One region of the Cellulomonas sp. A375-1 genome, then DNA from elsewhere that is predicted to be linked to it. Evidence: predicted binding sites of a transcription regulator. Region 1 holds the regulator's gene; the other holds the start of a gene.
What was found. The regulator LexA, encoded in region 1, represses DNA repair genes until DNA is damaged. The targets are predictions, from matches to a motif close to TCGAACANNTGTTCGA.

Region 1 (13,424 bases):
CTGCCGTCCTCGACCTGCGCGCGGCGCACCGACTGCGGGCCTCGCGCCTCGATCTGCGCGACGAGCGGGTCGGCGTAGTCCGCGTACCAGGCCGTCGCGAGCTCGTGCGCACGCTCGGCCGCACGCGTCGTCTCGGGGTCCGAGCGCACCCGCGTCACGGCGGCCGCGACGTCGAGGAACGGGGTCGCCGCGGCGCGCTCGCTCTCGTACAGCTGCAGCGCAGCGGGGTCACCCGTGAGGGCGTAGCCGCGCACGGCCGACTCGGCGTCGATCAGCGCGATGTAGGCGCCGTCCGTCGCGCTGATCGCGTCGAACAGGTCCTGCGTGACGATGTCCTGGCGGCGCACCTGCTGGACGTAGGCGACGGTCGCGAACGCCACGACGAGGACGAGCAGCACGCCGACCACCGCGAACCACCGCTGCAGCTGCCACCGCAGGGCACGCCCGTTCGCGCCGGGCTCCGGGCTCACGCGCGCCACCCGACCACGACCACGGCCGCGTCGTCCACGAGGTCGCCGCCGTGCAGCGTCCGGACGCCCTCGATCACGCGCTCGACGACGTCGGGACCGCCGGGGTCCAGCGCCTCGGCCGCGAGCGACTCGTCCACGACCGCGAGCAACCCCGGCTTGCCGATCCGTTCGGTCGAGTCCGCGAGGGTGGCCTCCATGAGCCCGTCGGTGTACAGCAGCAGGCGCCAGCTCGCGGGCAGGTCGAGCTGCAGCGGTGTCCACCCGCCGGGCACGGGGATGCCCAGGGCACGGCCCCGCCGTGCAGCGCTCGCGAGTGTCGTCGGGGTGCCGAGCACGAGCGGCACCGGGTGCCCGGCGAGGTACAGGTCGGCCGACCGTCGGTCGGGCGCGACGGCGACCATCGCGACGGTCGTGAAGATCTCCGCCCGGGGGCGCTCGGCCTCCAGCACGCGTTCCAGGAGGCCGAACAGGTCGTCGGTCGGGACCCCCGCCAGCACGAGCGTGCGCCACGCGGTCCGCAGCGTCGCTCCGAGCGCAGCCTCGTCGGGCCCGTGGCCGCACACGTCACCGACGATCGCCAGCACCGTGCCGTCGAGCCGCTCGACCGCGTCGTAGAAGTCGCCCCCCAGCACGCCGTCACGCCCCGCGCGGTACCCGACGAGCAGCTCGAGCGCCCGGTCGTTCACGGCCGGACGCGGCAGCAGCGCCTGCTCGAGCCGCGTCGTCTCCTGCTCGCGCACGAGGCTGCGGTACAGCGCGCGGTCCGCGTGCTCGAGCTGGCGGCGCGCGATCGCGTACCGCACCGAGCGCGCGAGCCGCTCGCCGTCGACGTCGCTCTTGACGAGGTAGTCCTGCGCGCCGGCCGCGACGGCCGCGAGCCCCGTGGTCGAGTCCGCGAGTCCTGTGAGCACGATCACGGGTGGCGCGCCCGCCGCGAGCAGTCGGCGCAGGGCCGGCAGTCCCGACGCGTCGGGCAGCCCGAGGTCCAGCAGCACGCAGTCGACGTCGAGCATCAGCGCCGCCTCGTCGAGCGTGCGCGCCCAGGTGAGGCGTGCGTCGAGCCCGGAGTCCGCGAGATGCTCGGAGGCCAGCATCCAGTCCCCCTCGTCGTCCTCGACGACGAGAAGCCGGAGGGTCGCGGGCACGTCGGGACCCGGCGCGCGGCGCGCGTCGTCGACGTCGATCATGGTCAGCCCTCCTTCGGCACCAGGCAGCGTACGGGCGGATGCGTCCGTCGTCGCGTGATCGCGCCGTGATGCCGGTCGGATTGCGGTCGCAGGCACCTCGCGTCACACGGCGGGGCGTCGCGACGACCCGCACGAGGTGGAATGATGGACGGTCGCTCGTGTGGCCCCACGACGAGCTCTCTCCAGGAGGACACCCGCGTGACGAGCCCGGACGACGAGATCGCCCTCGAGCAGCAGCAGGTCGACGTCGTCTACGGCCGCCTCGACGAGCTGCGCGCGCAGAACCGGTCGCGGCTCGCGGCCGTGCGTCGCGAGGGCCCGTCCGGCTCGCCCCAGAACCGCAGCGAGCGCGACGCGTTCGCGACGCTCTACGAGGACCGGCTGGCCCAGCTCGAGGCGGTCGAGGAGCGGCTCGTCTTCGGTCGGCTCGACCTCGACGACGGCGCGCGGCGCTACGTGGGTCGCATCGGCCTGACCGACGTGGAGCAGACGCCGCTGCTGACCGACTGGCGGGCACCCGCGGCACGCGCGTTCTACCGGGCCACCGCGGCGCACCCCGACGGGGTCCAGCGTCGCCGCCACGTCGTCACGCGCGGGCGGACCGTGACGAGCGTCGAGGACGAGGTGCTCGACCTCGACCTGCTCGACGGCGACCCCGACGCGCTGAGCGGGCTGTCCGGCGAGGGGGCACTGCTCGCCGGGCTGCGCGCGGGCCGGACCGGCCGGATGGGCGACATCGTCGCGACCATCCAGTCCGAGCAGGACGCGATCATCCGCTCCGAGCTGAACGGCGCGCTCGTCGTGCAGGGCGGGCCCGGAACCGGCAAGACCGCGGTCGCGCTCCACCGCGCGGCCTACCTGCTGTACGCCCACCGGCGTCTGCTCGAGCGCTCGGGCGTGCTCCTGGTCGGGCCGTCCCGCACGTTCCTGCGCTACATCGACCAGGTCCTGCCGTCGCTCGGCGAGACGGGCGTCGTGACGACGACGATCGCGGACCTGGTGCCTGGCGTGGAGGCGACCGGCACCGAGCCGGAGCACGTCGCCGCGATCAAGGGCCGGGCCGTCATGGCCCGCGTGATCGCGCGCGCCGTGAGCGACCGCCAGCGGGTGCCCGCCGAGCCGACGAGCGTGCGCATCGACGGCCGCACCGTCGTCGTGCGGCCGAACGACGTCGCGCAGGCGATCGCCCGCGCGCGCCGACTGCACCGCCCGCACAACCTGGCGCGCGTCGCGTTCGTCCGCGACATGCTCTCGCGCCTCGCGTCGCAGTACGTCGACCAGCTCGCGTTCGAGGTCCCCGCCGACGAGCGTGCGGAGATCCTCGAGGAGCTCCGCTCGACCCGCGAGATCCGGGTCGCGCTCAACCTCGCCTGGATGCCGCTCACGCCCCAGAAGCTGGTGGCGGACCTGTACGCCAAGCCGTCGCGCCTGGAGTCGGCCGCGCCGCAGCTCTCCCCCGGCGACAGGGCGCTGCTCGCGCGCGACCCCGACGCGCCGTGGACCCCGGCCGACGTCCCGCTGCTCGACGAGGCCGCCGAGCTGCTCGGCGAGGACGACCAGGCCGCCAAGGCCCAAGCGCGGGCCGCGGCCGCGGCGCGGCAGCGCGAGGTCTCCTACGCGCGCCAGGTGCTCGAGCAGACCAGCGCGGGCGCGTTCGTCTCCGCCGAGCTCCTCGCGGACCGCTTCTCGGCCGGCGGGCCGGTGCTCACCACCGCGGAGCGGGCCGCGGCGGACCGGTCGTGGACGTACGGTCACGTCGTCGTCGACGAGGCGCAGGAGCTGTCGTCGATGGCGTGGCGCGCGCTGCTGCGGCGCGTGCCCACGCGTTCGCTCACGATCGTCGGGGACGTCGCGCAGACGTCGTCGGCCGCGGGTGCGCGCCAGTGGGCCACGATGCTCGACCCGGTGCTGCGCGGGACGTGGCGGCAGGCCGACCTGACGGTGAACTACCGCACCCCGGCGTCGGTCGCGGACGCGGCGGGCCGCGTGGCCGATGCCGCGGGGCTCTCGCGCTCGCCGCTGACGTCGGCGCGCGAGGTGCCCGACGCGCTCGAGCTGACCCGGGTGGACGACGAGCAGCTCGTCCGGACCGCGGCATCGACCGCGGTCGACGCGCTGCGGGCGGTGCAGGACGAGTCGGGCGCCGGGCGCGTCGCCGTGGTCGCCGTCGAGTCACGCGTGCCCGAGCTGCGCGACGCGATCGAGGCCGCGGGATGCACGCCGCCCACGACGAACGGCGTGCTCGACCTCGACGCGCCCGTCGTCGTGCTCACGGCACGGCAGTCCAAGGGCCTCGAGTTCGACCAGGTCGTGCTCGTCGAGCCGAGCGAGATCCTGGCGGGCTCGGCGGGTGACCTGTACGTCGCGATGACCCGGACGACGAGGACGCTGCACGTCCTGCACGCACGCGAGCTCCCGGCCGGGCTGGTCGACTGACCAGGCCCGGGGTGGTCACCGGCCGCCCCACGCGCCCTGGCCGGTCGGGACGTCCGCCGCGGTGTCCGCAGGTCGGACACCGCGGCGCCCAGCACCCGGACAGGCGCACGATGGGCCCGTGCCCAAGGCCCTTCTTCTCGAGAACCTGCACCCGCACGCCCGCGCCATCCTCGAGGCCGCGGGCTTCGACGTCATCACGCGGACCGGCGCGCTGGACGAGTCCGAGCTGATCGACGCCCTCGACGGCGTCGAGCTCCTCGGGATTCGCTCCAAGACGCAGGTCACGGCGGACGTGCTCGCGCACGCCCCCGACCTCGTCGCGATCGGCGCGTTCTGCATCGGGACCAACCAGATCGACCTGCGTGCCGCTGCCTCGCTCGGCGTCGCGACGTTCAACGCGCCGTTCTCCAACACCCGTTCCGTGGTGGAGATCGCGATCGCCGACATCATCTCCCTGACCCGGCGCCTCACGGTGTTCGACAAGGAGATGCACGACGGCGTCTGGAACAAGTCCGCGACCGGCGCGCACGAGGTCCGCGGCCGGACCCTCGGCATCATCGGCTACGGCAACATCGGCACCCAGCTGTCGGTGCTCGCGGAGAATCTCGGCATGTCGGTCGTCTTCTACGACGCCGCCGAGAAGCTCTCGCTCGGCAACGCGCGTCGCGCCGCGACGCTCGACGAGTTGCTCGAGACCGCCGACGTCGTCACGCTGCACGTCGACGGCCGACCCGGCAACGCGGGCTTCTTCGGCGCCCCCCAGATCGCGCGGATGAAGCCGGGCTCGATCCTGCTGAACCTGTCGCGAGGCTTCGTCGTCGACCCGGCGGCGGTGCGCGACGGGATCGTCTCGGGCCACCTGGCCGGCGCGGCGATCGACGTCTTCCCCGAGGAGCCCAAGCGCAAGGGCGACCCGTTCGAGTCCGAGCTGCGGGGTCTGCCCAACGTCATCCTCACGCCGCACACCGGCGGCTCGACCGAGGAGGCCCAGGAGGCGATCGGTCAGTTCGTCGCGAACAAGGTGCGCGACTACCTGGCCACGGGCTCCACGACGCTGTCGGTCAATCTGCCGAACGTCGCGCTGGACCAACCCCCGGGCGTGCACCGCCTCGCCTACCTGCACCGCAACGTCCCCGGCGTGCTGGCCACCGTCAACGCGACGCTGGCCGAGCACGGCGTGAACATCGAGGGCCAGCTCCTCGCGACGCGCGGCGAGCTCGGTTACGTGGTGACCGACGCGGGTTCGCCCGTCGAGGACGCGCTCGTCGACGCGCTCGCCGCCCAGCCCGAGGCGATCCGGGTCCGCCTGCTCTCCTGAGCGCCGCGGCCGGGCCCGCGCACGTCGAAGGCACTGCACGTCGAAGGCACTGCTCGTCGAAGGCACTGCACATCGAAGACCATTCACGTCGAAGGCCCCGACCGTCTCCGGTCGGGGCCTTCGTCCGTCCGCGCCTCGGGGCGCAGCAGTCAGCGGTCCGTCAGGACGAACCGGACTTGCGCTGGAAGCGCCGCTGCCCAGGGCCGTTCGTCTCCGAGCCGTGCACCGTCCCGGTGTTCGCCTGCGCGTCGGCCGTGCGGTGCTGCGAGCTCTTCTTGCGCTCGAGCGCCTCGCGGAACTTCGCCTTCGCGTCCTCGCTCACCGCAGGCTTCGTGTCGTCGTGCGCCATCGGCTCCTCCTGTACTTCGTCGAGACCCCAGCGTGGCCGACGCGCGGCGCGCGTGCCACCTCAATCCACCCCTTGGCGTCAGCGCATGGCGACCGCCTGCTCCACCGGGAGCCAGCGGCGCCACCAGCGCAGCACGTGGTCGAACCGCTCGACGCGGTGCTGCGGTCGGCCCGACCGGGTCAGCTCGTGCCCTTCGCCCGGGAACAGCAGGAGCTCGGTGGCCACGCCACGGCGCTTGAGCTCGACGAACCACCGCTGACCCTGCTCGACCGGGCACCGCCAGTCCTGCTCCGAGTGGATGACGAACGTCGGGGTGCGCACCGCGTCCACACGGGCCATGGGCGACTGCGCGGCGACCTGCGCGTGCTCGGTCTGCGGCTCACCGAGGTACTCGAGCCCGAAGAACCAGCCGATGTCGCTCGACCCGACGAAGCTGATCGGGTCGAGGAAGCCGCGCTCGACGATCGCCGCGGCGAACCGATCCGTGCGCGTCGTCAGCCACGCCGTCAGGTAGCCGCCGTACGACCCACCCATGACACCCGTGCGCGTCGCGTCGAGGCGCGGGTCGGTGAGCGCCTCGTCCAGCAGCGCGAGCACGTCGTCGGTGTCGACCGTGCCGAACCCGCGCCGGATGGCGCGGCCGTGCGCACGACCGCGGCCCGACGAGCCGCGCGGGTTGCCGTGCACCACCGCGTAGCCCGCCTCGGCGAGCACCTGCACCTCGTCGAACAGCGCGTGCGTGTACTGCGCGAACGGCCCGCCGTGGATCATGAGGATCGTCGGGTACGGGCCCGGGCCGTGACGGTCGGGGTCAGGCGTGGTCACCCAGCCCTCGACGCGGTAGCCGTCGGGCGCGTGCGCCACCAGGGCCCGCGGCTCGCGGACACGGCCGGTCGCGCGCAGCTCCGCGGACAGGTCGGTGAGCACGCGCTCGCCGCCACCCGTGACGACGACGACGTCGCCCGCGCTCAGCGGCGTCGCACGGACGGCCACGAGCAAGCCGCTCGCGGCCGCGGCGCCGGTCACGACGACCGGACCGGTCAGCAGGTCGTGCAGCGCGCCGTCCTGGTCGACGCGGCTCAGGTGGACTGCGCCCGAGCGCGCCGGAGCGACGACGACTGCCCCACCGTCCGCTCCGCCGTCCGCCGTGCCGACCTCGAGCAGCACCGCCGGGTCGAGCTCGACCTCGTCGGCGTCCGTCAACCGCCGCGCCGGCCCCGCCGCGCGACCCGTCGCGTCGAGCCGGACCTCGAACAGCCCCGTCAGCGCAGCCACGAAGTCGCGCCCCGATTCCCCCTGGTCGTCAGCCAGGAGCCACGCGCGGCGCCCATGCGACGACACCAGCACGCGGGACACCGCGAGCGTCGAACCGGCGTCGGCGTCCGTGATCGGCACGATCGGCGCCGCGCCCTCGTCGCCCGAGAGCTCAGACGGCACAGCGATCGCGACGGCGTCACGCCGCAGATCCTGCTCGCGCTGCGCGTGGCGCGCCAGGACGGCCACGATCGCGGTGCCGTCGGGGAACCAGCGCGGGGCGTCGACGTCGTTGTCGGCATCCGTGAGGCGGAACGACGGCGGCACCGCGACGGCGTCCGCCGCAGCCTGCGGCACCTCGACGACGAACAGCTGGCGGGTGCGGTCACGCGTGTACCCGAGCCCGTCGGAGCGGTGCCGCAGCTCGGTGACGAGGCGAGGGCGCTCGGCGGCCGGGTCGCCGTCCGGCAGGTAGCGCCCCTCCTGCGGGACGCGTGAGACGTACGCGACCCGTCGGCCGTCGGGCGAGAACCGCGGCTGCGCGGCCCCCAGCGGCGCCGACGTCAGCGCGAAGGGCTCGCCGCCGGCGGTCTCCACGAGGTGCAGCTGCGGCCTGGCCGTGCCGCCGCCCCGGACGAACACGACCCAGCGGCCGTCGGGCGAGACGTCGGGGTCGCTGTCCGCGTGGCCGCGCGTGAGCTGCCGGGCCGCTGAGCCGTCGGTCGGGACGAGCCACAAGCCGCCGCGGTACTGGTCCGACTCAGCGTCGGGCCTGGTCACGGCGACGATCGCGGCGGAGCCGTCGGGCAGCAGGGCGGGTGCGCCGGGGGCGCGCAGCAGGAAGACGTCAGCGGGGAGCATGACTCGACGTTAACCCGCCGACGGGCTACATCCCGTGACCGGCAGGGCCGCTCAGAGGGCCGGGCCGGAACCCGCGACGGGCTGGCGTTCGGAGTCCTGATCGGGACCGGGGTCGTCCTCGGCGACGTCGTCACCGTCGCGTTCCGCGCGCTCCGCTCGCAGGACCGTGATCGCCGCCTCGAAGTCCTCGAGCGAGTCGAAGGCCTGGTAGACGCTCGCGAACCGCAGGTACGCGACCTCGTCGAGCTCGCGCAGCGGGCCCAGGATCGCCAGCCCGATCTCGTAGGCGTCGATCTCCGCCGAGCCCGACGAGCGCAGCGTCTCCTCGACCTTCTGTGCGAGCAGGGCGAGGTCGTCCTCGCTCACCGGGCGACCCTGGCACGCCTTGCGCACGCCGCCCGCGATCTTGTCGCGGCTGAACGGCTCGGTCGCGCCCGACCGCTTGACGACGGACAGGCTCGTGGTCTCGACGGTCGTGAACCGGCGGTTGCACGAGGGGCACTGGCGACGGCGCCGGATCGACGACCCGTCGTCCGACGTGCGCGAGTCGACCACCCGGGAGTCCGGGTGACGACAGAACGGGCAGTGCACCCTGAGCCTCCCTGCTCCACCTCGGCGGGTCGACGAGCGACGACCCGACAGCGATCGTACCGACCCGGGCCCGGCCGACGAGTCGAGCCCGCCACCGGACTCCCTGACCGGCCGACGCCACCATCCCGGACGATGTTCCGCTCCCGGGCCCGGCGCGCTCCGATCGACGCGCGTCCGCACCCGCGTCGGCGTCCGCACGAGCGCATCTGCACCCGCGCTGTCGTCAGACAGGATGCGGGTGGACGCCGACGGGCGGTCGCCTCGATCGGCGACCGCCCGTCGGAGAGTCCGCTCGCGTCAGCCCCGCGGGACGACGAGCTCCTCGCCGGCCACCACCTGGTCGCCGGACAGTCCGTTCACGCGCACGAGCTCGCGCACCTGTGCGCCCACCGACTCGTGCGCTCCGCGGGAGTCGGCGGCGATGTCCCACAGCGTGTCGCCAGGCTGCACGACGTACCGGTCGAACGTCACGTCCGACGGAGCGCCGGCAGCCGCACGGGCCCCGAGACCGAAGACGGCGGCCGCCAGCACGAGGGCGAACGCGACCACGACTGCACGCCCACGGCGCGTCAGGTGCAGCGCGGGTGCGGACTCGGCGCGACGCCGCTGAGCCGTCGCAGGGCGCACGTCCCGACCCGCCCGGACCGAGGGACCGATCACCATCGTGCTCATCGCGCTTCCTCTCCTCGTGACGCTCGCGGGGCGACTGCGGCCGCTCCACGCGCCCCGCCCGTACACACGTTCGTCATACACCTGTTCGTCGTACGTCTGTACGAGTTCTACCAGAGGCCTGCGACACGCGTCCAGAGATGTCGAACAGATGTTTGAAATCACCGTCCGGCCTGCGTAGGCTTCCTGCCGAGGAACAGCGCACCACCGACCACTGACACGACCACTCGTCACGCCGCCGGCCCGGCCGGCGGCACGGCCACGATCAGCACCGCGACCGCCTGGCACCACAGGCGTTCGGGCGGTGCAGGTGGGGTCGGCACCGGCGTCGTGGCGGAGGCGCGCACCGGGCGACCGGGCCGACCACGGCCGGGCGACGGAGGTGGACTGGAGGGGTGGACGTGACGGACGAGCGGACCGACGACCAGACCGAGAGCGGTGCGCTGGGCAGGCTCGGCACGGTGCACGAGCTGCCCGAGACGCCGCCGGGCCCGGACGGGCTCACAGCCCGTCAGCGGCTCGTGCTCCAGACCATCCGCGTCTCCGTCGAGACCCGCGGCTACCCGCCGAGCATGCGTGAGATCGGCGACGCGGTCGGTCTCACCAGCCCGTCGAGCGTCAAGCACCAGCTGACCGCGCTCGAGCGCAAGGGCTATCTGCGCCGCGACCCCAAGCGCCCCCGCGCGATCGAGGTCGTCCACGCCGACGACTCGCGTGGCGTGCCGCAGTGGAGCGGCGACGGGGCCGCCGAGGTCGAGCTCGGCGACACGGGCTCCGAGCGCCTGTCGGCGCCGGCCTACGTGCCGGTGGTCGGCCGGATCGCGGCCGGCGGCCCGATCCTGGCCGAGCAGGTCGTCGAGGACGTCTTCCCGCTCCCCCGCCAGCTCGTGGGAGACGGCGAGCTGTTCCTCCTCAAGGTGTCCGGCGACTCGATGGTCGACGCGGCGATCTGCGACGGCGACTGGGTGGTCGTGCGCCGGCAGCCCGTCGCGGAGAACGGCGAGATCGTCGCCGCCATGATCGACGGCGAGGCGACGGTCAAGACGCTGCGGCGTGCGGACGGGCACGTGTGGCTCATGCCGCACAACGCCGCCTACGCGCCGATCGCCGGTGACGACGCGACGATCCTCGGCCGCGTCGTCAGCGTGCTGCGCAGCCTCTGACGCTCATGCCTGGACGACTCCCGGACCCGGGCCGCGACCTCGACCGCCGCCTGCGCGACGCGTTCTCCGGCACGCATGACGCCCACGAGACGAACCTCGCCGAGACGAACCTCGCCGACGAGACGAGCCTCGCCGAGACGGACCCGGGCGACGGCGCGGATCACGCGGAGCACGGCCCCGCCCCGCACCACGTCGACCCGAGTGCCGACCCGAGTGCGGAGCACCCGTCCCCCGACCGTTCCGCACAGGACGGGCCGGTTCCGGACGGGGACCGGTGGGAGGACGACTCCTGGGCCGACTGACGGGCGTGAGCGTGTCAGTCGGCCCAGGGTCCGATCAGGATCGGTGCCGGATCACGATCGGACCTCGACCGGCAGCGGGTCCGGTCAGAAGCCGAAGCGCCGGGCGACGTCCCGGACCGCCTGGGCGGACGCCCGCAGGCCCGAGAGCTCGTCGACCGACATCGGGACCGGCAGACGGTCGAGGACGCCGCTCGACCCCACGATCGTCGGCACCGACAGGCACACGTCGCTGATCCCGTAGAAGTCCGTCAGCAGCGACGAGACCGGCAGCACCCGTCGCTCGTCCTTGATGATCGCCTCGATGATCCGCGAGCCGGCGAGCGCGACCGCGTAGTTCGTCGCACCCTTGCCCTCGATGATCCGGTAGGCGGACTCGACGACCTCGCGGGCGATCTCGTCGCGCACCGAGTGCGTGAGCGGGCCCTCGCCCTCGATCCCCTGCCACTCGAGCAGCGGGATGGCACCGATGGACGCCGAGCTCCACAACGGCAGCTCCGAGTCGCCGTGCTCGCCCGCGATGTACGCGTGCACGTTCTGCACCGCGACGCCGGTGTGCTTGGCGATCAGGTAGCGCAGGCGGGAGGAGTCGAGCACGGTGCCCGAGCCGAACATCTGCGACGGCGGGAGGCCGGAGATCTTGAGCGAGGCGTAGGTCACGACGTCGACGGGGTTGGTGACCATCACGTAGACGGCGTTCGGCGCGACCTCGACGAGCGAGGGCAGGACCTTCTTCACCAGGCCGATGGTCGCCTCGGCGAGGTCGACGCGCGTCTGGCCCGGCTTCTGCTTGGCTCCCGCGGTGAAGACGACGACGTCGGCGTCGGCGCACACCGCGATGTCGTCGGACCCGACGACCTCCGCCATGGACATGAACTGGATGCCGTGCCCGAGGTCGAGCGCCTCGGCCTCGACCTTGGCCTTGTTGATGTCGAACAGCGCGACGTTGCGTGCCGCGCCGCGCATGAGCGCGGCGTACGCCATGGTCGAGCCGACCGCTCCGGCCCCGACGATCGCGAGCTTCGACGTCCGGCGGTGGGTCGCACCCACGGATGCGGACGGGTCGTCGCTGTCCCGGCTCTCGAGGATCTGCTCGGACATCGGTGCGCCTCCAGAGGGTGCGGGGATCGGGCGTGCGTCGTGCGGGCGTGCGAGGGTGCGCCGGCGCGGAACACGCCGTCGACCTGCGTGTCCACTGTCTGCTGACCCTCGTCCGCAGGCTACCGGCTCAGCCGTCACGCAGGCGCGTGAGTGCCGCCACGGCCACGTCGCGCTCAGTGGTCCGCCAGAAGGGCGGCATGGACCGCGCGAGGAACTCGCCGTACCGCGCCGTGGCGAGCCGGGGGTCGAGGACCGCGACCACGCCCTTGTCCTGCGGCCCGCGGATGAGCCGTCCGGCGCCCTGCGCGAGCAGGAGCGCGGCGTGTGTCGCCGACACGGCCATGAAGCCGTTGCCGCCCGCCGCGGCCACGACGTCGGCGCGGGCCGAGCGGACCGGGTCGTCGGGGCGCGGGAACGGGATGCGGTCGATGAGCACGAGGCGGCACGCGCGTCCCGGCACGTCGACGCCCTGCCACAGCGCGAGCGACCCGAACAGGCAGCTCGGCTCGTCGGCCGCGAACTGCGCGACGAGCGTGGGGAGCTGGTCGTCGCCCTGCAGCAGCACGGGGACGTCGAGCCGTTCCCGCATCGCCTCGGCGGCCGCGTTGGCCGCTCGACGGGACGAGAACAGCCCGAGCGTCGCGCCGCCCGAGGCGCGCACGAGCGCCTCGATCTCGTCGAGCTGCGCGTCGGTCGCTGGCTCGCGGCCGGGGGGAGGGAGGCGGCGAGCCACGTAGCAGATGCCCTGCCGGGGGTAGTCGAACGGGCTGCCGACGTCGAGGCCCGTCCACCGCATCTCGCCCGCTGCCACGGCGGCCGGGACGGGATCGGCGCCGGGGACGCTGGTGGGGCCCTCGGGCTCCAGGTCCGGCCGGCGCTCGAGACCCACCGAGCGCGCCATCGGGTCGAACGTGCCGCCGAGCGCGAGCGTCGCGGAGGTCAGTACAGCGGTCCGCCCCGCGAAGAGCTGGGTGCGGATCAGCCCGTTGACGGCGAGCGGCGCGGCGTGCAGCCTCGTCGTCACGGCGCCTGAGCGGTCCTCACCGCGCGCGCACCACATCACGGTGCGCGCGGCGTCCTCGGCCTCGGCGGTCATGCGCTCCGCCGTCTCGAACAACGTCAGGACGGCCGACTGCGCGACCTTGCGGCCGCCGTCGGCGGGACCCGATCCACCCGATCCGCCCGGCTCGGGCCGCAGGAGCGACAGCAGCGTGCGCGCCGCGTCCCGGACCACCGCCACGGCGTCGTGCACCTCGGCCGGCAGCCCGGCGGGGAAGCGACCTTCGCGCAGCGGCACGATGACCCCGGCGAGCGCCTCTCCCGCGGCCTCGAGGTCGGACGCGGGGACTCCGCCGTGTCGCCGGGCGACGCGCGCGGCGTGCTGCACGACGGGCAGCGACAGCTCGGCCGTGGCCTGCGTGGTGACCCGGTCCGCGAGCTCGTGCGCCTCGTCGACGACGAGGACCTGGTGCTCGGGCAGGACGCCCGGCGAGCCGGACGCGGCGATCCCGAGCATCGCGTGGTTCGTCACGACGACGTCGGCCTCGCGTGCACGGCCACGCGCACGCTCCGGGAAGCACTCGTCGAGCTTCGGGCACGCCGAGCCGATGCACTCGAGCGACGTCACGGACACCTGGCGCCACGCACGGTCGCTCACGCCGGGGACGAGGTCGTCCCGGTCGCCCGTGTCGGTCTCCTGCGACCACTCGCGCAGGCGCACGACCTG
Region 2 (6,117 bases), on a different contig from region 1:
CCCTGGCTGCTGATCTCCGCCTCGGACACGCCCGAGCCGTCGACCCGCTGGCGGATGACGTTGATCGCCTGGCTGATGTCCTCCGCCGTCGGCTCGCGCCCGTCGGTGGACACCGGGGTCAGGATGATCTGCGTCCCGCCCTCGAGGTCGAGGGCCAGCTTGGGCGTCCAGGTCGCGTCGGACGTCTTCGTACCGATGAAGACCGCCAGGAAGGGCAGCACCACGATGACCACCAGCGTGATCAGGGTGCGAACCGGCCGGCGGCGGCGTGTGGGTGGGGCCAACGGAGTTCTTCTCTCGTGCGCGCACCGGTCGCATGCGACCGGTGGGGTCATGGCCCGCCGAACAGCTCGACGGGCCGCGTGGGCTACTTCCGGTCGGTCTCGTCGTCTCCCCGGGTGGGCGGAAGCGACGACAGGTCGTCCGGCACGTCGATCACGGCGTCGTCAGCGGCGGCAGCGCGCTCCTCGTCGGTGAGGTCGGCGTCGTCCTCGACGTCCTCCTCCTCGTCGTCGTACACGACGGGCGGCTCGATCTTCTTGGCGATCGCGGCGCGCACCCAGCGCGTCTGGCTGCCGCCCGGCGTGGACTCGAGCGTGATCGCGTCGTCCTCGATCTCCACGACGTAGCCCATCATGCCGGAAGCGGTCATGACCTCGTCGCCGGGCTCGAGGGTGTTGCGGAACTCCTGCTGCGCCTTCTGCTGCTTGCGCGCGCGACGGGACATGAACCAGAACGCCCCGACCGCGAGGGCCAGGATCAGGAACATGGAGTAACCGCCCCCACCGGTGTTGCTGGTGGTGGCGTTGGTCGCCGCGAGCGCGACGCTGAGCTGAGTCACAGCAGAGTCCTTAGGGTCGATCGTGTCCGGGGCAGTCTAGGCGTAGCGGCCCGTCGCTCCAACGCACGTCCAGGTGCGAAGGTTCCCGCCCGGTGGGGAGCCTGCCACAGATCGGCGCGCGTCCGACGCCCTCAGGCGAACAGCGTGCCCGGGTCACGCGGGGCGGCGAGCCCGAGGTGTGCCCACGTCGCGGGCAGCGCGACCCTGCCGCGCGGTGTCCGGCCGATCAGGCCCTCGCGCACCAGAAACGGTTCAGCAACCGTCTCGACCGTCTCGGGCTCCTCGCCGACGGCCACCGCCAGGGTCGTCAGGCCCACCGGTCCCCCGCCGAACCGCTGGCACAGCGCCTCGAGGACGGACCGGTCGAGGCGGTCGAGGCCGCGCTCGTCGACCTCGTAGACCTCGAGCGCGGCGCGTGCCGCGGCGAGGCTCAGGGTCCCGTCGCCGCGCACCTCGGCCCAGTCCCGGACGCGGCGCAGGAGCCGGTTCGCGATACGTGGCGTGCCGCGCGAGCGCGACGCGATCTCGCGCGCCGCCGCCCCCGCGAGCGGCACGCCGAGCAGGCCCGCGGAACGCAGCAGCACCTGCTCGAGCTCATCCGTCGCGTAGAAGTCGAGGTGACCGGTGAAGCCGAACCGGTCGCGCAACGGCGCGGGCAGCAGGCCCGCGCGCGTCGTCGCACCGACGACCGTGAAGGGCGGCAGCGCGAGCGGGATCGCCGAGGCCCCCGCGCCCTTGCCGACCATGACGTCGACGCGGAAGTCCTCCATCGCGACGTACAGGAGCTCCTCGGCCGGCCGCGCGATGCGGTGGATCTCGTCCAGGAACAGCACCTCGCCCTCCTCGAGCGAGGACAGCACCGCGGCGAGGTCGCCCGCGTGCTGGATCGCGGGCCCGCTCGTCACGCGCAAGGAGGCGCCGAGCTCGGCCGCGATGATCATCGCGAGCGTGGTCTTGCCCAACCCGGGCGGCCCGGACAGCAGCACGTGGTCCGGCGCCCGGCCGCGGCCGCGCGCGGCCTGCAGCACCAGGGAGAGCTGTTCGCGCACGACCCGCTGCCCGACGAACTCCGCCATCCGCCGCGGGCGCAGCGCGGCCTCGGCCGCGCGCTCGAGGTCGTCCGCGCCCGAGCGCACGAGCGACTCCGCCGGGAAGCGCTCGGTCACGAGCTCCTCGTCCGGCTCCGCCGCGTCTCCCCGACGATCAGCCACGGACGCCGCCGAGCCCGCGCAGCGCGGCCCGCAGCACCGCGGGGACGTCCTCGGCCGTCAGCGGGCCCTCGGTGTCGGCGAGCACGTCGGTCACGGCCTCCTCGGCGACCTTGGGGTTCCACCCGAGGCCGACGAGCGCGTCGACGACCTGCTGCCTGCGGTCCGTCTCGGTCGGCGTGGGAGCCGCCGCCGCAGCCCCCGCGACGGGCACCGCCGACGGCGCGCCCAGGCGGTCCTTGAGCTCGAGGACGATGCGCTGCGCACCCTTGCGGCCGATGCCCGGGACGCGCTCGAGAGCCTTGAGGTCCTCACCGGCGACCGCGCGGCGCAGACCGTCCGGCGTGTGGACGGCGAGCATGGCGAGCGCGAGTCGCGGCCCGACCCCGCTCACGGTCTGCACGATCTCGAAGGCCTCGCGCTCGTCGTCCTCGGCGAAGCCGAAGAGCGTGAGCGAGTCCTCCCGCACCACGAGCGACGTGTGCAGGAGCGCCTCCTGGCCGTGCCGCAGCTGCGCCAGGGTCGCGGGCGTGGCCTGCACGAGCATGCCGACGCCGCCGACCTCCACGACCGCCGAGTCCAGCCGCACCGCGAGGACCGTCCCCCGCACCGAAGCGATCACCGAGCCACCTCCACCGTTCGACGGGTAACCTTCCCACACGCACGAACAACTGTACGAACGACACGCCCCGACCCGGCCTGGTCCGGTCCGGCCCGGCCCGGCCCGGGCGCACGCTCCCCGGACGAGGTGCCGAACCTCAGCGCCGCGCGGCCTGCTCCGCGGCGGCCCACGCGCGCTGCGCGGAGGTCATCGACGCCGCCGGGCGCTGGGGCGCACCCAGCGCGCCGGCCGGGCGCCACAGGTGGCAGATCGCCAGCGCGAGCGCGTCCGCCGCGTCGGCCGGCCGGGGCAGCTCGTCGAGCTGCAGGAGGCGCGCGACCATCGTCTGGACCTGCGCCTTGCCCGCGCGGCCGTTGCCCGTGACCGCCGCCTTCACCTCGGACGGCGTGTGCAGCGCCACCGGGATCCGACGACGCGCGGCGGCGACCATGGCCAGCCCCGCGACCTGCGCGGTGCCCATCACCGTGCGCACGTTGTGCTGGGCGAAGACGCGCTCGACGGCCACGGCATCGGGAGCGTGCTCCTCGAGCCACTCCTCGATCCGGCGCTCGATCAGGAGCAGCCGCTGGTCGACGTCCAGGTCCGCGCCGGAGGTCGCCACGCCCACGTGCACGAGCCGCACCAGGCGTCCGGGGAGCCCGTCGACGACACCCAGCCCGCACCGGGTCAGGCCAGGGTCCACGCCGAGAACTCGCACGCGCGCATCGTCGCACCCGGCTCCCACGCGGGACGGCTCGCAACGCCGCACGCCGCCCACCCGGTGCATCGCCGACGAGCGCGCTCGGGCGAGGACGCACGAGGGGCCGCACCACCTCGCGGGTGGTGCGGCCCCTCGTCGCGGTTGTCGTGCGGGACGGACCGGTCGGTCAGTCGTCCTCGAGCTCGGCCATGACCTCGTCGGACGCGTCGAAGTTCGCGTAGACGTTCTGCACGTCGTCCGAGTCCTCGAGCGCGTCGATGAGGCGCAGGATCTTGCGCGCGCCGTCGGCGTCGACCTCGATCTGCGTCGCGGGCCAGAACACCACGTCGGCCGAGTCGTACTCGATGCCGGCCTCCTGCAGCGCGGTCCGGACCGGGACCAGGTCGGTCGCCTCGCTCAGCACCTCGAACTGCTCGCCGAGGTCGGTGACCTCCTCGCCGCCGACCTCGAGGACCGCCTCCATGACGGCCTCCTCGTCGGTGCCCTCCTTGGGCACGATGACGACGCCCTTGCGGCTGAAGAGGTAGGAGACCGAGCCCGGGTCGGCCATCTGGCCGCCGTTGCGCGTGAACGCGACGCGCACGTCCGAGGCGGCCCGGTTGCGGTTGTCGGTCAGGCACTCGACCAGCACCGCGACCCCGCCGGGGCCGTAGCCCTCGTACATGATCGTCTGGTAGTCGGCGCCGCCGGCCTCCTGGCCGGACCCGCGCTTGAGGGCGCGGTCGATGTTGTCGTTGGGAACCGACGACTTCTTGGCCTTCTGGATCGCGTCGAAGAGCGTGGGGTTACCCGCGGGGTCACCACCGCCAGTGCGGGCGGCCACCTCGATGTTCTTGACGAGCTTGGCGAAGAGCTTGCCTCGCTTCGCGTCGATCACGGCCTTCTTGTGCTTGGTGGTGGCCCACTTGGAGTGACCCGACATGCGCTCGTTACCCCTGGCTGTCGCGGACGATCTGGACGAAGAGACGGTGCACCCGGGTGTCACCGGTGACCTCCGGGTGGAACGAGGTCACGAGCAGCGGTCCCTGGCGGACCGCCACGATCCTACCGGCGGCTGGACCTGCTTCGACGCGCCCGACCACCGTGGCGGCCGGGCCGACCTCCTCGACCCAGGGCGCTCGGATGAACACGGCGTGCAACGGGCCGTCGTCCACACCCTCGATCGACAGGTCAGTCTCGAACGAGTCGACCTGCCTACCGAACGCGTTGCGGCGCACCGTCATGTCGACCCCGCCGAGGGTCTGCTGCCCCTCGATGCCGCCCAGCACCCGGTCGGCGAGCAGGATCATGCCGGCGCACGAGCCGTAGGCGGGCATCCCCGCCCGCAGTCGCTCCCGGACCGGGTCGAACAGGTCGAACGCGCGCAGGAGCTTGTCGATCGTCGTCGACTCCCCACCCGGGATGACGAGCGCGTCGACGGCGTCGAGCTCGGAGACCCGACGCACGGGCACGGCGCGAGCGCCCTCGGTCTCGAGGGCGTGCGCGTGCTCACGCACGTCACCCTGCAGCGCAAGGACACCGACGGTCACAGTCACGTCGCAGATCCTAGGTCGCCGTCGCGGGTGCTCAGCGCGCGGCGGCTGCGCGCAGACCGCTGCCCGACGCCGTGCGGACCTCGTCGGCCAGGTGCGTCAGGCCGTCGAGCAGCGCGGACCGGGACGCGGCCAGGCTCACGCGCACCATCCCGTCCGCACCGACGCCGAACGTCGACCCCGGGGCGACCGCGACGTGCCGACGCGCGAGCAGCCGCCGCGCGAACGCCTCGGTCTCGGTCGTGCCCACGTCGACCATCAGGTAGAAGGCACCGTCGGGCTCGGAGAACCGCAGACCGCGCGAGGTCAACAGCTCGGCCGCGGCGTCCCGCCGGTCCCAGTACGACTCGACGGCGTCGTGCACCCACTCCTGCGAGCCCTCGAGGGCCGCGAGGGCCGCGTGCTGGCCCACCGTCGACGGGCACGAGACGGTCGCCTCCGCGATCTGGCCGACGAGGTCGACGAGCTCGGGCCGCGGAAGCGCCACGAGCCCGACGCGCCAGCCGGTCATCGCGTACGTCTTCGACATGGAGTGGAAGACGAGCACGCGGCCGTCGGTGTCGTACGCCGCGGGGCTCACGTGCGGGGTGCCGAACGTGATCGCCTCGTAGCACTCGTCGGACAGCATCCACAGGTCGTGCCGACGCGCGAGCTCGACGAGCGCCTCGACGGTCGCCGCCGGGTACACGGCGCCGGTCGGGTTGTTCGGCGAGCACACGACGATCGCGCGCGTGCGCGGCGTGATCGCTGCCTCGACGTCGGCGACACGCGGGACGAAGCCGTCGCTCGCCCGTGCGAGGTACGTCGTCGGGACCGCGCCGCACGCGTGCGCGGACATCGCCCAGTTGGGGAACGTGGGGTCGGGCAGCAGGATCTCGTCACCCGGCCCGAGGATCGCGGACATCACCATCGCGAGCCCGTGCATCGCGCCGTGCGTCACGACGACCGCGTCGGCGTCCACGCGCGCGCCCGAACGCTTCGCGATGCGCTCGGCTCCCGCGGCCCGCAGCTCGGCCAGGCCGATGCTCGAGCAGTAGCCCGTCTCGCCGCGCGAGGCGGCACGCGCGACCGCGTCGACGACGTGGTGCGGCAGCACCGCGTCGGGTTCGCCGATCTCGAGGTGGACGGCCGCGGGGTCACGCAGGGCGAGGTCCATGAGCGTGCGGATGCCGCTGCGCGGGATCGCGCGCGAGGGCGAGGAGGACGAGGCGATC

Region 2: a site for LexA is predicted at 2,713-2,728, ahead of ruvA (Holliday junction branch migration protein RuvA). Genes of this name have one in related genera too.

Annotation. Positions count from the first base shown of each region.
Region 1 covers NZ_LFKW01000079.1:13,609-27,032, forward strand. The annotation lists gene CWIS_RS08820 (ATP-binding protein) at 1-470, opposite strand, end outside; gene CWIS_RS08825 (PP2C family protein-serine/threonine phosphatase) at 467-1,657, opposite strand; gene CWIS_RS08830 (AAA family ATPase) at 1,799-4,093, shown strand; gene serA (phosphoglycerate dehydrogenase) at 4,212-5,411, shown strand; gene CWIS_RS08840 (DUF5302 domain-containing protein) at 5,572-5,760, opposite strand; gene CWIS_RS08845 (S9 family peptidase) at 5,839-7,875, opposite strand; gene nrdR (transcriptional regulator NrdR) at 7,927-8,466, opposite strand; gene CWIS_RS17605 (LysM peptidoglycan-binding domain-containing protein) at 8,764-9,138, opposite strand; gene lexA (transcriptional repressor LexA) at 9,537-10,298, shown strand; gene CWIS_RS08865 (hypothetical protein) at 10,304-10,600, shown strand; gene CWIS_RS08870 (L-lactate dehydrogenase) at 10,685-11,698, opposite strand; gene CWIS_RS08875 (ATP-dependent DNA helicase) at 11,826-13,424, opposite strand, start outside.
Region 2 covers NZ_LFKW01000105.1:37,311-43,427, forward strand. The annotation lists gene secD (protein translocase subunit SecD) at 1-335, opposite strand, end outside; gene yajC (preprotein translocase subunit YajC) at 368-841, opposite strand; gene ruvB (Holliday junction branch migration DNA helicase RuvB) at 973-2,007, opposite strand; gene ruvA (Holliday junction branch migration protein RuvA) at 2,045-2,671, opposite strand; gene ruvC (crossover junction endodeoxyribonuclease RuvC) at 2,808-3,368, opposite strand; gene CWIS_RS11250 (YebC/PmpR family DNA-binding transcriptional regulator) at 3,538-4,293, opposite strand; gene pdxT (pyridoxal 5'-phosphate synthase glutaminase subunit PdxT) at 4,301-4,906, opposite strand; gene CWIS_RS11260 (pyridoxal phosphate-dependent aminotransferase) at 4,938-6,117, opposite strand, start outside.